Regions from separate parts of the Arthrobacter sp. FW306-2-2C-D06B genome, predicted to be linked through region 2. Evidence: predicted binding sites of a transcription regulator. Region 2 holds the regulator's gene; the other holds the start of a gene.
What was found. The regulator HrcA, encoded in region 2, represses chaperone genes, less so after heat shock. The targets are predictions, from matches to a motif close to TTNGCACTCGNNNNNNNCGAGTGCNAA.

Region 1 (7,921 bases), 910 kb from region 2:
TCAACGCGGTGAGCCGCATGGCCTACAACACCGCGCGCCTTGACCCCCTGCCGGTCCTCGACCGTCTTGCCACACTGGTACAACCGATCCACGGTGCGGAAGTAACCCCCAATCTCCTCATCACGACGCTGGCGGATCTGTCCGGGAACTTGGATGACCCCTGGATCAACGAGAACAGCAGCGTCGTTGCCTCCCTGTTTGAAGCCGCCAACGGCGGCGAAGTGGAACCCGAACCCATCAAATCCGGACGGTTCCCGAACCTCGACGAGCGCGACCCCGCCGAAGAATCGCTCCTCCTGGATGCCGACTCGGATCAGCAATACGTCGTGGATGCCGTCCGGGCAGGGGATTCGCTGGTGGTGAGCACCCCGCCAGGCAGTGGCCAGACACAGACGGCCATCAACGCGATCGGTGCCCTCGTCAACGAGGGGAAATCGGTGCTTGTGGTGGGTGACCGGCGGGCGAGCCTCAACGGCCTGGCGGCTCATTTTGAAGCCCTGGGCCTTGAATCGATGCTGTTCAGGCCGGGCAACGGCGCCACGCCACAGCAGCTCAAGGGCCAGCTGGTCAGCGCGATTATCCGCAACGAAAAGTCGCTGGAACCGCAACTCGCGAATCTCCACAAGACCCTGACCGAGCACCGCCATGCGCTCATGGACCATGTCGCGTCTTTGCACAACGTGCGTCAGCGCTGGGGATGCTCTCCCTACCAGGCAATGCAGTCCCTCGCGGAACTGACCTCCATCCACCCAGCCCCCGCCACGACGGTCCGCTTGAAGCGCAGCGTGCTGGACAATATCAAAGACCGGGCCGAGCTGGCTGAAAGACTCCGACGCGCTGCCGAGCTTGGCAGCTTCAGCCGTGCATCGACGTCGAGCCCCTGGTACGGCGCGCGTCTGGTCACGCGCAAGGAGACCGAGGAAGCCCAGCAACTGGCCAGCAGTGCCGCCGAGCAACTTCCCCGGCTGCGGGATCGGATGAACCAGGTTGCGGAGCACTCCGAAATCCGGCTTGGGGCGAACTTCGCCGAATGGGGCGCGCAGCTCGAGCTCCTGATGGCGGTGCGGGAAAGCCTGGACAAATTCACCCCTGATATTTTTGACCGGCCGGTCCACGATCTGATTTCGGCTACCGGTACCTCGGCTTGGCGCAGAGAGCGGGGAGTCGAGATGCCCTCGATGCAGCGCTCCCGCTTGCGTCGCGTGGCGAAGGAATATGTCCGCCCCGGTGTCCACATTGCGGATCTGCACAGTTCCTTGGCGCTCGTTCAGGAACAGCGGGCACTCTGGGCCCAGTACGCGACCAGCCAGCGCCATCCGGCAGTGCCCTCCGGACTTGCGGACCTCGGCGCCAGCTACCGTGAACTGGACCGGGATCTGCGCCGTCTGGGCGATTGCCTCAAACACACGACCGGTGGCGGCGACCTCCACGCGAGCCGATACGAAGATCTCATGGACCGTCTTGAGCGCCTTGTGGCGGACACGGGAACCCTTGAGACGCTCCCGGAGCGCACGCTTCTGGTCGAGGATATGCGCGAGCACGGACTCGCCGAGCTTCTTGCTGACCTGGCTGAACGCGAAGTGCCCGCCGAATCCGTTGCCGCGGAACTTGACCTCGCCTGGTGGCAGTCTGCCCTGGAAGCGATGATCAGCGGTGACGACTATCTCGCGATGTCCGACGGGGATTCCCTCCGCCGCCTCGAAGCGGAGTACCGCTTGGCCGACCATGCGCACATCGCCAGCGGAGCCGCCCGGCTCCGGTGGAAACTCGCCGAAATGTGGCGGGCAGGAATTGCTGAACATCCCCGCCAGTCGGAACTCCTCAGGAACCTGATCAAGGATGGCCGCGTTACTCTCTCGGCGCTCAGCGCCCAGGCGCCTGCCCTTGTGTCCCGCTTGGTTCCCGTGTGGTCCATCAGCCCGTACCTGCTGACCAGCCTCTTGCCCGCAGAGCAGAAATTCGATGCGGTGGTGATTCTCGACGCCGAGAGCACATCCCTGCAGGCCGTGCTGCCGGCCATCGCCCGAGCCCAGCAAGTGGTTGCCTTTGGCGACGCGAAGATCGCCAATGCCCGCACTTTCAGCGTCGCGGTGGAGCCGCCCATGGCCGGTGCCGCCAGCCAGGACACCGTGGATAGCGCATTCAGTGCTTTGGCCCGGGTCCTGCCCACGTGGCAGTTGAACTGGGTGTATCGGGCGGTTGACGAAGATCTGGTGCTCCAGTTGAGCAAGAACTACTACAACGGCGGGCTGCGTCGGCTGCCGGACGGGCAATCCGTGACGGGGCTGGACCGCTCGGTAGTAGTTGAATACATCCCGGATGGCACCGGCTTGCCCGGGGCGGATCACGAAGGTGTTGAATCGGTCGCCGCCGAAGTGAACCGCGTGGTTGACCTGGTGTTTCAACATGCAAGCCTTCGGCCGCGGACCTCGCTCGCCGTGGTCACCGCAAGCCTTCGCCATGCGGCAAGGATCGGCGAAGCCATCAGGCTCCAGCTTCCCAACTATCCGCTATTGTCGGGTTTCTTCAACGCCGGTGCGGAGTCCTTCCGCGTGGTGGACTTGGAGCGCGCACAGGGACTGGTCCGCGACCATATCATCTTCTCCTTGGGCTTCGGGCGCACTCCCCATGGCAGGGCCCTCCACAGTTTCGGGCCCCTGTCCGTCGAAGGCGGGCGAAACAAGTTTGCCTTGGCAATGACCCGTTCCCGGAGATCGTTGCACGTCCTGAGCTGCTTCCGCCCGGAGGACCTCGATCTGGACCGGCTGGCTCACGGCGCCGTTGAATTCCATGAACTCCTTGACCGTGAACTGTCCGGGAATTCGGAACTGGGGACACCTGCCACCAGGGCTGCTGCCAGCGAGCAAGCGCTCGGTGAGGATCCTTTGGTGGCGGATCTGGGCGAGCGACTCCGTGCCCGTGGAGCCCGGGTGTGGCACCACTACGACGGAGCCTTGGACATTGCCGCGGCAGCAGACCCCGTGCACACCATAGGCCGTGATGACACCGAAATGCCCACCCCGGTGGCCATTGAATCCGATGGCACGGAACGATACCGCCGCATGAGCGTCAGGGAGCGCAGCCGGCTGCGGCCCCAATTGCTGGAACGACTTGGCTGGCGTTACATGTCATTGTGGACCATTGAAGTATTCACTGATCCTTCGTCCTGCGCTGACCGCATCGGGTCCTACTTGGGACTGGAGAAGCCGATAGCACCCTCGTACGGTGCAGTCCACGATGGATTCCTGGACATTGATGTTGAACAATTGGAACTGAACAGACAGGCGGAGTCGGCCGCGGCCGGACCCGGCAGTACCGAAGGCCCTGGCCCGGGACCGGCGATCCCCTAAGGAAGCGCAATGGCGGAAAGCAAAAGCACTCAATCCAAGCACCCTGCGGACGCCAGTGCCGATGCGGTAGGCGCTGACATCGAGTTGGACGAGCAGGAGAAAACAAGAGTGAAGCCCGCGCCCGAGCGGAAGCAGGTGGAAGAAAGCATTCTGCCCAAGAAAGCCTCCGAGGACGATCCGCGCCGCTGGGGTGATGAGCCCGGCTACGACCATGACGCTTGGCTGAAGGAACAAAGGCCCCCGCACTGGGGCTGAATATTTCATGACAGGTTGTCAGAGGGATTGACGAGGACAAAGAACAGTTTCCCGCGAGTGGAAGCTCCGGCGAGGATTTCGGCCTGCTGCGGATTGGCGGCGACAACCACAAGGCCGTCCGCCTCGTTCGTGCCCAACCATTGGTTCGCTTTGCCTCCTTGCGCGGATGTCCACAAAACCGGCACCGCAGATGCCAAGAGTTCGGATTTCTTGCCTGGCCCTTCAAGTCCGTCTGCCACGGTGAGCACAACGTTGACCAACTGGCCGGACGAGATGAGCTGAATTGAAGCGGGATCGGCCATGCGAAGTGGAACGGCCGCCGTCGCGAGTGCGGTCCCGGTCAGCAGGCCCGGTCCCAGGAGTTGGGCGTCTGTGGGGATCTGCCCCTTCCGCAGCGGCGAGGCAAGCTGCTTTCCGCCGTATCCGGTTCCCGGGGTGAGTGCCCCGGCTGGAATTCCATCAGGAAGGACAGCGAGGGGCTTGAGGTCGGTATCCGTCAAGGCGGACCCGGCGGGAAGATCCCGCGCGGCGGCCAGGACCGTGGCTCGTTGCTCCGAAGCGGGAGTCAGTTGATGGACTGCGATCCCGGCGGCCACGCATAGCAGGAGCGCCACGACGAGGCGACGGTTGCGGTTTAACCAGCTACCGAAGCTGCGGTGTTTGGATGGTCCCGCGCTAGCGCCCCGATGTCCGCCGGCCCTGAAGGGAAGAGCCTGGAGACGGCGGGTGCGGGCCCTGCTGATCGGTGCGAGGAGTTTATCGCGCGGAAGCGACAATGATCCGGCGGACATGGGATCCGGGGGTACGTTCGGGATTGCGGGCATGGTGCCACGCTAACCGGGTCCGCGGGCCCGCGGCAGGGCTTTATGAGCTATGTGGAACGTTGAGCTATGTGGAAAACCGGGAGCGACTGGAAACCGCAATCAGCTCGCGGCAGCCGCCGGAACCGACGCTGGAGCCGAAGGCGCAGCTGGTGAGGCGGGAGCGGCCGAAACGGTGCTTCCCTTGGAGTCCCGGGAGTCGGTGCGGTAGAAGCCCGATCCCTTGAAGACGACGCCCACGCTGTTGAACTTCTTACGCAACGACCCTTGGCATTCAGGGCAGTCGGACAGGGAGCTGTCCGTGAACGACTGAACGATGTCAAAGGCATGTCCGCAGTCTTTGCAGGCATAGGCATATGTGGGCACTGGTGATCCTCCTCCGGGACGAACTACAGGTCCTGTGCTGCCAAGGCGGATTGTTCCGTCCATTAGCAGTCCCAGGGCCTGAGTGCCAATTCTATCATCCGGAGTCGGGGCCGCTACCACAAAATGTGGCGGAGTAGACAGGCCTGAAGCCCCGATCAATCGGCCGGAACCAGCCGGACGATCCGGTAGGGGGTAAGTGCCTCCGCCACCGGCTTGTCGAACGGTTCGGCCGGGATCGTCCCCGCGGCCAGCACTTCGTGGTCATATACGACGGCGACAGTCGGCGGACGCTGCCCATCGGCGTCGAGCTTGTCAAGGAGCCGATCGTAGTAACCGCCCCCTTGGCCGATACGGTTTCCGTCTTCATCGACAGCGGTGGCCGGGAGGAAGATTCCAGTGGCATCCCTGATGACGTCGCTGTCGAATCGTTCGCCCACCGGCTCGTCAATCGGTGCGTACTTTGAGCGGACAAAGGCCGTATCCGGTGTCCAATAGACCCAGCTCAGACGCCGTTCCGGTTCACAGACGGGAAGAAGGATCCTGTGGCCGGCGGCGTGGAGCGCCGCAAGCAAGGGCATTGTCGGCGGCTCGGCGGCTACTCCGAGATAGGCGGCAAAAGTCGACGGTTTCCCCCGGGCAACGGAATCCGCCCAGGAGAGGCCACCGAGGGCAATCCCGGTTCCAGCGTCAACCCGCTGTTGCCTTGTCAAAGTCAGCCGGCGCTTGCGGTAGTCCCGGCGGATATCGTCTTTCAAAGTCATTTTTGCTCCTGTTCACGCAGCTTTGCAGCTTGGGGAGGGGGAAGAAATAGTGGAGTCGCTTCTATCCGCACAGGTTCCTTTTGCCCAATGTCCAGCTCCTTCCGTTAGATTAGTCCGGTGACTTCCAACAACTGCACCGTCCGCAAGGCCGTTATCCCCGTTGCCGGACTCGGCACCAGGTTCCTGCCTGCTACAAAAGCCATGCCCAAAGAGATGCTCCCGGTAGTCGACAAGCCGGCCATCCAATATGTCGTCGAAGAAGCCGTGAGCGTGGGACTCAACGACGTCCTCATGATCACAGGCCGCAACAAACGTGCGTTGGAGGACCACTTCGACCGGGTACCGGCTTTGGAAGCGACCCTCGAGGCCAAGGGTGACACCACCAAGCTGGAGTCGGTGCAGGCTACCAGTAACCTCGGCGACATTCACTACGTCCGTCAGGGTGACCCCAAAGGGCTGGGACACGCAGTGTTGCGTGCAAAGCAGCATGTCGGGTACGAACCTTTTGCCGTTCTTCTCGGTGACGACCTTATCGACGCGCGGGACACACTCCTGAGCGACATGATCGAGGTCCAGCACAAAACCGGTGGTTCCGTTGTGGCCCTCATCGAAGTCGAGCCCTCCCAGATCAGCGCCTACGGCTGTGCGGACATTGAAGATATCGGCGAGGACGGCTACGTCCGCATCAAGCAACTTGTGGAAAAGCCCGCTGTCGATGAAGCTCCGTCCAACTTGGCCGTGATCGGCCGCTACGTGCTTCACCCCTCGGTTTTCGACGTTCTCGAGAAAACCGAACCGGGCCGTGGGGGAGAGATCCAGCTGACGGATGCGCTTCAAGTACTCGCTGCGGGCGACGGCGAAGGTAGCGGCGTCTACGGAGTCGTCTTCCGCGGCCGTCGATACGATACCGGGGACAAGCTCAGCTACCTCAAAGCCTGCGTCCAGCTTGCGTGCGACAGTGAGGACCTCGGGCCGGGCTTGCGTGAGTGGTTGCCTGGCTTTACTGCCGGCCTCAGCGAGTAGCTGCCCGTGTGGGGGTCGGCCATTTGGCCGGTGACGCTGGAGAGCGGCGACCTCATCTTGCGTCCCATTCATTTCCGGGACAAGAAGGAATGGACCGAGGTCCGCTCGCGCAATAGTGAGTGGCTGGCGCCTTGGGAAGCCTCCAACCCGGCCCCTGGCGGTCGCCTGCCGAACTACCGGCAGATGGTGGCTTCCCTGAACGCGCAGGCTCGGCAAGCCAGTGCCCTTCCGTTTGTGATCACGGAGCGCATTCCGGGGTTCCCGGAGCCCAGGATCGTCGGGCAGTTGACGGTCTCCTCGATTATGTGGGGATCGGCGATGACGGCCACCCTTGGCTATTGGGTCGACCAGGCCCGGGCCGGTCGCGGAATAGCGCCTACTGCGGTTGCCATGGCGACCGACCATTGCTTTGAGGCCCTTGGCCTTCACCGGATGGAGATCAACATCCGGCCCGAGAACGGGCCGAGCCTGCGGGTCGTTGAGAAGCTGGGATTCCGAGACGAAGGCCGCCGTGAGCGTTTCCTTCACATCAACGGCGAATGGGCTGACCATCGAAGCTTTGCGTTGACCTCGGAGGAGATCCCTGGGGGTTTGCTGGCTGCTTGGCTGAGACGCGGGGCCAACTAGTCCGCTGGGTGTACGAGAGTCGGTAAATCCATTGATTTGCCGACTCTCCGGCGACACACCGTGGGCAATGCGGCGGCCTCCGCGTATTTGCTTCTACGGTTTTGATTGTGGACTTCCCTCTCAGCAGCTCGGTGATATTGGTCATTGCTGTCGCGCTGTGGATTGTTTGGGTTGCGCCATACATACTGCGGAATCGTCACAACCACGTCCAAGTGGCCGGTGACATGCCAGCAGATGTGATCCACGAAGACGCTCATGAACCGCAAGCCGGGGTGGTTCTGTCAATCACCCCTCGGCAGGAGAAAGCAATGGAAACCATGCAGAGCACCGCAACCGCATTGCCCGAGGTATCGGCTGGCGCCGGCGAACGGCGTGATGCTGCATCGGACACAGCGGCCTTCAAAGTCAGATACGGGCGCTGCGCCCTTGCTCTCGCCGGTCTCCTCCTGTTACTCACGGCAGCCGTTTCCGGCGTGCTGCGCATTCTGGGCCTCGTTTCGGGCTGGGTGCCATTGGTATCCATCGTCGGCGTGGTCGGGACCGTCTTCCTGCTTCGCCGGCTGGCCATCAGGGACCGCAGAGCGAAGATGAACAGGGCCTTCCGCAACGCAATGGGCCCCACGGTTGAGAGCCCCAGCGTAGGTCCTCCGGCCTCGGACCGCCCGGCTACCAAGATCTTCGACGCCGAAGCCCATGCCCGGGAAGCGACCCGCCTTAC
Region 2 (7,921 bases):
GTGCCCGCCGCGACAGATCCGGCCATCATCCGGAACTTCTGCATCATCGCCCACATCGACCACGGTAAATCAACCTTGGCCGACCGCATGTTGCAGTACACCGGCGTCGTTAAGTCCCGCGACATGAAGGCCCAGTATCTGGACCGTATGGATATCGAACGCGAACGTGGCATCACCATCAAGTCCCAGGCTGTCCGCATGCCCTGGGAACTTGACGGCACCAGCTACGCCCTGAACATGATCGATACCCCCGGCCACGTTGACTTCACCTATGAGGTTTCCCGTTCCCTCGCAGCCTGTGAAGGCGCAGTCCTCTTGGTGGATGCCGCTCAAGGCATCGAGGCCCAGACCCTCGCCAACCTCTACCTGGCGATGGAAAACAACCTCACCATCATCCCGGTGCTCAACAAGATCGACCTCCCGGCCGCCCAGCCCGAAAAGTACGCCGCGGAACTCGCCAACCTGATTGGCGGCGACCCCGAGGACGTGCTGCGCGTATCCGGCAAGACCGGTGTTGGCGTGGAGGCCCTGCTGGACAAGATCGTCCGCGATCTCCCGGCTCCTGTAGGCGACCCCGACGCACCGGCCCGCGCCATGATCTTCGACTCCGTGTACGACACCTACCGTGGCGTGGTCACCTACGTCCGCGTCGTCGACGGCATGCTGCACCCGCGCGAGCGGATCCAGATGATGTCCACCCGTGCCACCCACGAGCTCCTGGAAATCGGTGTCAGCTCTCCGGAACCCACTCCTTCCAAGGGGCTGGGCGTCGGCGAAGTAGGCTACCTGATCACCGGGGTGAAGGACGTCCGCCAGTCAAAGGTCGGCGACACCGTGACCAACCTGGCCAAGCCCGCTTCGCAATCCCTCGCCGGTTACGCCGATGCCAAGCCCATGGTCTTCTCCGGTCTGTATCCCTTGGACGGCACAGACTATCCCGTGCTCCGGGACGCTCTCGAGAAGCTGATGCTCAACGACGCAGCACTCGTCTACGAACCGGAGACGTCTGCCGCGCTGGGCTTCGGTTTCCGCGTGGGTTTCCTTGGCCTGCTGCACCTGGAAATCACCCGTGAACGCCTTGAGCGCGAGTACAATCTCGACCTCATCTCCACCGCTCCCAACGTTGAGTACGAGGTCACGCTGGAGGACAAGCGGGTCCTGCACGTCACCAACCCGAGCGAATACCCCACCGGCAAGATCTCGGAGGTGCGCGAACCTATGGTGTCCGCCACCATCCTGGCGCCAAATGAGTTCGTGGGCGCCATCATGGAGCTGTGCCAGAGCCGCCGCGGCGTCATGGGCGGCATGGACTACCTCTCCGAAGACCGGGTGGAAATCCGGTACCGCCTGCCGCTTGCCGAGATCGTCTTCGATTTCTTCGACATCCTCAAGTCCAAGACCCGCGGATACGGTTCGCTGGACTGGAAGGCCGACGGCGAGCAGGTTGCCGACTTGGTCAAGGTGGACATCATGCTCCAGGGTGAGCAGGTTGACGCTTTCAGCGCCATCACCCACCGGGACAAGGCCTACGCCTACGGCGTCATGATGACGGGCAAGCTGCGCGAACTCATTCCCCGACAGCAGTTCGAGGTGCCGATCCAGGCCGCCATCGGCTCGCGGATCATTGCCCGTGAGAGCATCCGCGCCATCCGCAAGGACGTCCTTGCCAAGTGCTATGGCGGTGACATCACCCGTAAGCGCAAACTTCTGGAAAAGCAGAAGGAAGGCAAGAAGCGCATGAAGATGGTGGGCCGCGTGGAAGTTCCACAGGAAGCGTTCATCGCAGCCTTGACCACCGACGAATCCAAGGACAAGGCCAAGAAGTAATGCGGCTTTTCGCCCGGAATACTGCAAGACGGGCACGAAGGAAAATCCGTGCCTAGCGTTCTTCCCCTCGGGGACCCGGCACCTGCGGACGGCCTCCTGCCGCCGCAGGTGCTCGACGGCGTCGATTCACGCAAGTTTGGACTATACGTCCACATACCCTTCTGTGCCGTCCGTTGCGGATACTGCGATTTCAACACGTATACCGCCACCGAGCTTGGCGGCGGTGCCTCACAGGACGCCTACGCGTCTACTGCCATTTCGGAAGTGGAGTTCGCCGTCCGGGCCATGGAAGCCTCCGGGCTCCCGCAGCGGCCCCTGAGCACGGTGTTCTTCGGCGGCGGGACGCCGACCCTCCTGCCTGCTGAAGATCTCGCAGGCATCCTGACGGCCGCCGTCGGGCACTGGGGCTTGGAAGCCGGAGCCGAGGTCACCACTGAGGCGAATCCGGACTCTGTGACGCCCGAGTCCCTCCAGCTGCTCGCCGACGCCGGCTTTACGCGGATTTCCTTCGGCATGCAGTCGGCGGTCCCTCACGTACTCAAAGTCCTGGACCGTACACACACTCCCAGCCGGGTCCCTTTGGTGGTCCAATGGGCGCGCGACGCCGGCCTCGCCGTGAGCCTCGACCTCATCTACGGCATTCCCGGCGAGTCCATGGCTGATTGGCGGACCTCACTGGAGACTGCTCTGTCCTACGGTCCGGACCACATCAGCGCCTACGCGCTGATCGTGGAAGAAGGCACCAAACTGGCGGCACAGATCCGGCGCGGAGAAGTTCCCGGAATCGACGACGACGACCACGCCGCCAAATACGAACTCGCCGACCAGCTGATCAGTGCCGCCGGACTGGACTGGTACGAGGTCAGCAATTGGTCCCGCACACCCGAACAGGCGTGCAAACACAACCTTGCCTACTGGCGCGGAGACGATTGGTGGGGCATCGGACCCGGCGCGCATTCACACATGGGCGGCGTCCGCTGGTGGAACGTCAAACACCCCACCGCCTATGCCAACAGGCTCGGTGGCGGAGTGTCGCCCGCCGCTGGACGTGAAACGCTCGACGCCGGCACCCGGGAAGTGGAGCGCATCATGCTGGAGGCCCGGCTCGGCACCGGGCTTCAAGTCGACGCGCTCGACAAGGTGGGACGCCACGCCGTCGCAGGCCTCATTGCCGACGGCCTGGTTGAGCCTGCTGCGGCCTTCCAAGGACGACTGGTCCTCACACTCAAGGGCCGGCTACTCGCGGACGCCGTGGTCCGCCGGATCCTTCCGGACTAACGTCCGGCGGTAGGGGTTGGCGCGAGCCGGCATCCATGAAGACCGGCTACTTGATCCAGCGCAGGTTGAAGCGGTAGCGGTGCGGCTGACCGTGGTTGACGCGGATTCCGGCCGACACCGAGAAACAGGTCACCGCGACCCAGATCGCCGTGGCAAGGACGGCGAAGAGGTTTCCGACCACCGGAAGCAAGACGAGGATGTTGGCGAGTACTGCGGCGATCGTCGGAGGCAAAGTGAAGTTGAGGGCTTCCTTGGATTCCTGTGCCGTGAACGGGCCACGTTCGCGGAAGATCAGGTAGATCAGAAGCGAAGGCACGCAGCCAAGGATCCCGCCGAAGTGCGCCAGGGTTGCCCACTGCCGGTCTTCCGAGGCTGTCAAGGGCAGCGCGTTGGCAGGAACGCCGTGGTACTGGGACTGGCCCGAGGTGCCATCCCGATCGTCAGGAGCGTTGTCTGCCACAGTATCTTCCTTCGAGTATCTATCGGTGCGGTGTTGCTGTCCCAGAATACTTGCTCGGCACGCGATCAGCCGACCAACTCCTGTGCCCGGGGGCAGGCAATCCTCACGGAACGGTCAGGAAATCGATCACTTCCTCCACGCGACCCAGCAAAGAGGCCTCCAAATCGGCGTAGCTGTGGACGGCGCCCAGAAGCTTTTGCCAACCCAATCCGACGTCTTCGGCCGTCTCATGCGGCCAGCCGAACGACCTCAGAATGCCGGTCTTCCAATCCGTGCCGCGCGCGATGGTTGGCCATTGCTCGATCCCCAACACCCTGGGCCGGATGGCCTGCCAGACGTCCACGTAGGGATGTCCCACGATCAGGACGTTTCCCGCGGCGCCCGGCAGTGTCATGGCGTCGGCAGCAATCCGCGACTCCTTCGAATCCGGTACCAAGTGGTCCACGAGGATTCCGAGCCGGCGGCCCGGGCCGGGGGAGAACCCGGCAATGGCCGCCTTGAGATCGTCCACGCCGTGCAAGGGCTCGACGACGATGCCCTCCACCCGGAGATCATCTCCCCACACCTTTTCCACGAGTTCGGCGTCGTGCTTGCCTTCCACCCAGATCCGGCTCGCCTTGGCGACTTGGGCCCGCTGCCCGGCGACGCGGACGGATCCCGATGCCGTCCTGCCAGCTTGCGCCGCGCCCTTGGCGGCCGCCGCGCGTGGAGCCGGGGGTACGAGCTTTACTGCTTGTCCCTCCAGGAGGAATCCGAATCCGAGGCGGAACGATTTGGCTTTTCCCCGCCGGTCCTCAAGCACCACGATGTGCATGCCCCCGGACTTCTCCACCCTGGTCACGGCACCGACCCAACCTGACTGCACGTCCTCGAGGACCATCCCGCGTTCAACGGGCACCTCAGGAAGTTGCCGTTTTGTAGGCGAGGAGAGGTCTTGCGGGCCCCAATTGTCGTAAGACACGGTCTTCACACCTTTTTGCTAGGGGGATCGTTGACGGTCCGTGGCGTTACCCACGGCCGCGCGGGAATCATGTTCGCCGCGAGCGGTACCAATGCTAACAACGAGGTGGCTCATACTAGACTTGTTAGCACTTGGGCATGTTGAGTGCTAATTGTTGAATTGTTGATTGGAGGTGGGCAGTGAGCGAACCACGCAAGCTTGAGGTGTTACGCGCCATCGTGGAGGACTACGTTCACTCCCGCGAGCCGGTCGGCTCCAAAGCCTTGGTCGAGCGGCACCATTTGGGAGTGTCGAGCGCCACCATCCGCAATGACATGGCACTTCTGGAAGAAGAAGGCCTCATTGCAGCACCACACACGAGTGCCGGCCGCATTCCCACGGACAAGGGCTACCGCCTGTTCGTCGACCGGATCTCCGAGGTCAAGCCGCTTTCGGCTGCCGAGCGCCGGGCCATCCATTCCTTGCTTGAGGGACCCGACGACGTCGAGGACATCCTTGAGCGCACCGTCCGGCTCCTTTCCCAACTGACCAACCAGGTCGCCGTCGTCCAGTACCCGCACCTGAGCCGCGCGCGCGTCCGGCACATCGAGTTTGTCCTTTTGGCACCGCGCCAGGTCTTGGTGGTATTGATCGCCGATTCGGGCAAAGTGGAACAGGGTGTTGTGCACGCAGCGACAGACGCCACCGACGAAGAGCTCATGGCCTTGCGCGCGCGGTTCCTTGGAAGCATTGCCGGCTCCCAGCTCGACCTCATGCCGCAAGTCCTGCCCTCGGTGGTTGCCTTGTGCCCGCCGACGCTTCGCAACCTTGCAGGCGCGCTTGCCCACGGCCTGGAAAGGCTTGCCGAGCGGAGCCGCGACGAGCGCATGGTCATGGCAGGCACGGCAAACCTGGCCCGTTCCAACGTGGACTTCCCGCTGAGCATCGGTCCGGTCCTCGAAGCGCTCGAGGAGCAGGTGGTCATGTTGCGGCTGTTGTCGGATATGGCGGAGGACCCCCGCGGAGTCACGGTGAGCATCGGCCGAGAAAACCCCTACGACGGCCTCTCCGAGGCTTCGGTGGTTGCCACGGGCTACGGTCCTGGCAGCAGTGCCAAGATCGGCATTCTTGGACCCACCCGCATGGATTATCCCAACACCATGGCGGCCGTCCGTGCCGTCGCACGCTACCTTTCCCGCATTCTGGGCGGCTGACAGCCTCGGCTGGAAGGCGCCTCGCAAGAAACGCAGTGGAACCGTAAACAAGGAAGAGATACCGACTTTGAGCAGTCACTATGACGTTCTGGGCGTCTCGCCGGAAGCAACCGGCGAGGAGATCAAAAAGGCCTACCGCAAACTCGCACGTAAGCTGCACCCCGATGTGAACCCCGGGGCCGGAGCAGCCGAGGAATTCAAGGCGGTGACCCACGCTTACGAGGTCCTCTCCGACCCACAGAAGCGCCGCGTCTACGACGCCACTGGCAACGAGAACGGGACCGACAACGGTTTCGGTGGAGGATACGCGGGCCAGGGATTCGCCTTCCAGGACATCTTCGATACCTTCTTCGGCGGAGGAGGTGGCGGCATGCAGGGCCCCGCATCACGTATGCGCCGCGGGCAGGACGCCCTGATCAGCGTTCGCATCGACTTGCGTGAGGCCGTGTTCGGTGTCAACAAGAAGCTTGAGGTGGACACCGCCGTCATCTGTCCCACGTGCGAAGGCTCATGCTGCCGTCCGGGGACCCACCCGGAGCGCTGCGACATCTGTGGCGGCTCGGGCCAGGTCCAGCGGGCTGTGCGCTCGATCCTCGGCCAGGTCATGACTGCCGCACCGTGTGGATCGTGCGAAGGTTTCGGCTCGATCATCAAGGATCCTTGCAATGAGTGCAACGGCCAGGGCCGCATCCGCAGCCGCCGTTCACTGACCGTCAAGGTGCCTGGCGGCGTCGCTACCGGGACCCGCATCCAGCTGTCGTCGCAAGGCGAAGCAGGTCCCGCGGGCGGCCCTCCCGGCGACCTCTACGTGGAGATCCGGGTCAACAGTGACTCCACCTACATCCGCGAAGGCGACGACCTTCACGCCACGCTGAGCGTTCCCATGACTGCCGCGGCACTGGGTACTGAGCTGCAGCTTGAGACTTTCGACGGTCCCCAGGAAATTGACGTCAAGTCCGGCACGCAGTCCGGCGAAGTCATCACCCTGCGCGGCCTCGGCGTCACCCATCTTCGCGGCTACGGCAGGGGAGACCTCAAGGTGCACCTGCACGTAGAGACGCCCGGCAAGCTCGACGCCGCCCAGGAAGACCTGCTTCGCCAACTGGCCAAATTGCGCGGAGAGCAGTTCACCGAAGGCAAGCTCGTGGCCAGTGGCGGTATGTTCGCGAAGCTGCGGGACAAGCTCGGTAACCTGTAGCGGTGAGCAACCCCGTATTCTTCGCAGCAGCCGGAACGCTTGACGGGCTCGGCCCTGGAGACACTTTCGTGCTCGACGGCGCCGAAGCCACGCATGCTGTCACCGTCAAGCGCCTGGAAATCGGCGAAGCCGTCGATATTGCCGACGGTGCCGGAAAACGGCTCACGGGCACCGTGACCGAATCCGGGCAGGGAACCCTGACAGTCCTTGCCTCCGCTGTCCAGGAGGAGCACCGGGCACCCGTGCGGCTCGTGTTGGTCCAGGCCCTCGCGAAGGGCGACCGTGACGAACTTGCCGTCGAGACGGCAACGGAACTCGGGATCGACGCCGTCGTGCCCTGGCAGGCGGAGCGTTCGATCGTCCGTTGGAAAGGTGAGCGGGCTGCCAAAGCCCACGCGAAGTGGCAGTCCGTCGCCACGGCAGCCGCCAAGCAGGCGCGGCGCGCGTGGATTCCCGAGGTGCGTGCCGCCGTCGACGGCTCCGGCCTGGCTGCGGCGGTTGCCGCGGCTGACTTGGCGATCATCCTGCATGAGGACGCGAAACGTCCGCTGCGGGATGTCCTGGAGAAGTGGCACGCCGAGGTTTCCGACGCGGATGCCGGAACGGGCCGGGAAGTCCTGCTCATCGTCGGCCCGGAGGGTGGCATTTCACCGCGCGAAGTGACGAAGCTCAGCGACGTCGGCGCGGTCACCGCGCTCTTGGGCCACCACGTGCTTCGCTCGTCGACGGCGGGACCCGCCGCCGTCGTGCTCGCCAGTGACATTCTGGGGCGCTGGTAGCCCGCAGCGCACGTCCCGGATCAGCGCACGTCCTCAGCGAACGCTGAAAATACGGGTATCTGTCGCGACGTCGGCGTCGTTCGGCCCCACCAAGGAAACCCGCAATTCATAGCGGCCCGCTCCGAGCCCCACCGTGAGGCTGAAGGCTCCGCCTTGTCCGGGAACGGTAGAAGCAGTGGTCTGCCCGGCGAGGTAGGAGGACTTGTCGCCGTTTGGATTGTCGCG

Region 1: LFT47_RS15705 (FmdB family zinc ribbon protein) is a predicted target of HrcA. The motif match lies at 4,855-4,881, and genes of this name have one in related genera.

The regions. Positions count from the first base shown of each region.
Region 1 covers NZ_CP084560.1:3,366,248-3,374,168, reverse strand. The annotation lists gene LFT47_RS15715 (AAA family ATPase) at 1-3,350, shown strand, start outside; gene LFT47_RS21540 (hypothetical protein) at 3,360-3,605, shown strand; gene cpaB (Flp pilus assembly protein CpaB) at 3,611-4,429, opposite strand; gene LFT47_RS15705 (FmdB family zinc ribbon protein) at 4,529-4,792, opposite strand; gene LFT47_RS15700 (5-formyltetrahydrofolate cyclo-ligase) at 4,948-5,553, opposite strand; gene galU (UTP--glucose-1-phosphate uridylyltransferase GalU) at 5,671-6,576, shown strand; gene LFT47_RS15690 (GNAT family N-acetyltransferase) at 6,583-7,203, shown strand; gene LFT47_RS15685 (hypothetical protein) at 7,512-7,921, shown strand, end outside.
Region 2 covers NZ_CP084560.1:2,458,737-2,466,657, forward strand. The annotation lists gene lepA (translation elongation factor 4) at 1-1,827, shown strand, start outside; gene hemW (radical SAM family heme chaperone HemW) at 1,876-3,105, shown strand; gene LFT47_RS11520 (DUF4870 domain-containing protein) at 3,152-3,565, opposite strand; gene LFT47_RS11525 (DUF3097 family protein) at 3,669-4,526, opposite strand; gene hrcA (heat-inducible transcriptional repressor HrcA) at 4,706-5,719, shown strand; gene dnaJ (molecular chaperone DnaJ) at 5,787-6,917, shown strand; gene LFT47_RS11540 (16S rRNA (uracil(1498)-N(3))-methyltransferase) at 6,920-7,696, shown strand; gene LFT47_RS11545 (GerMN domain-containing protein) at 7,730-7,921, opposite strand, start outside.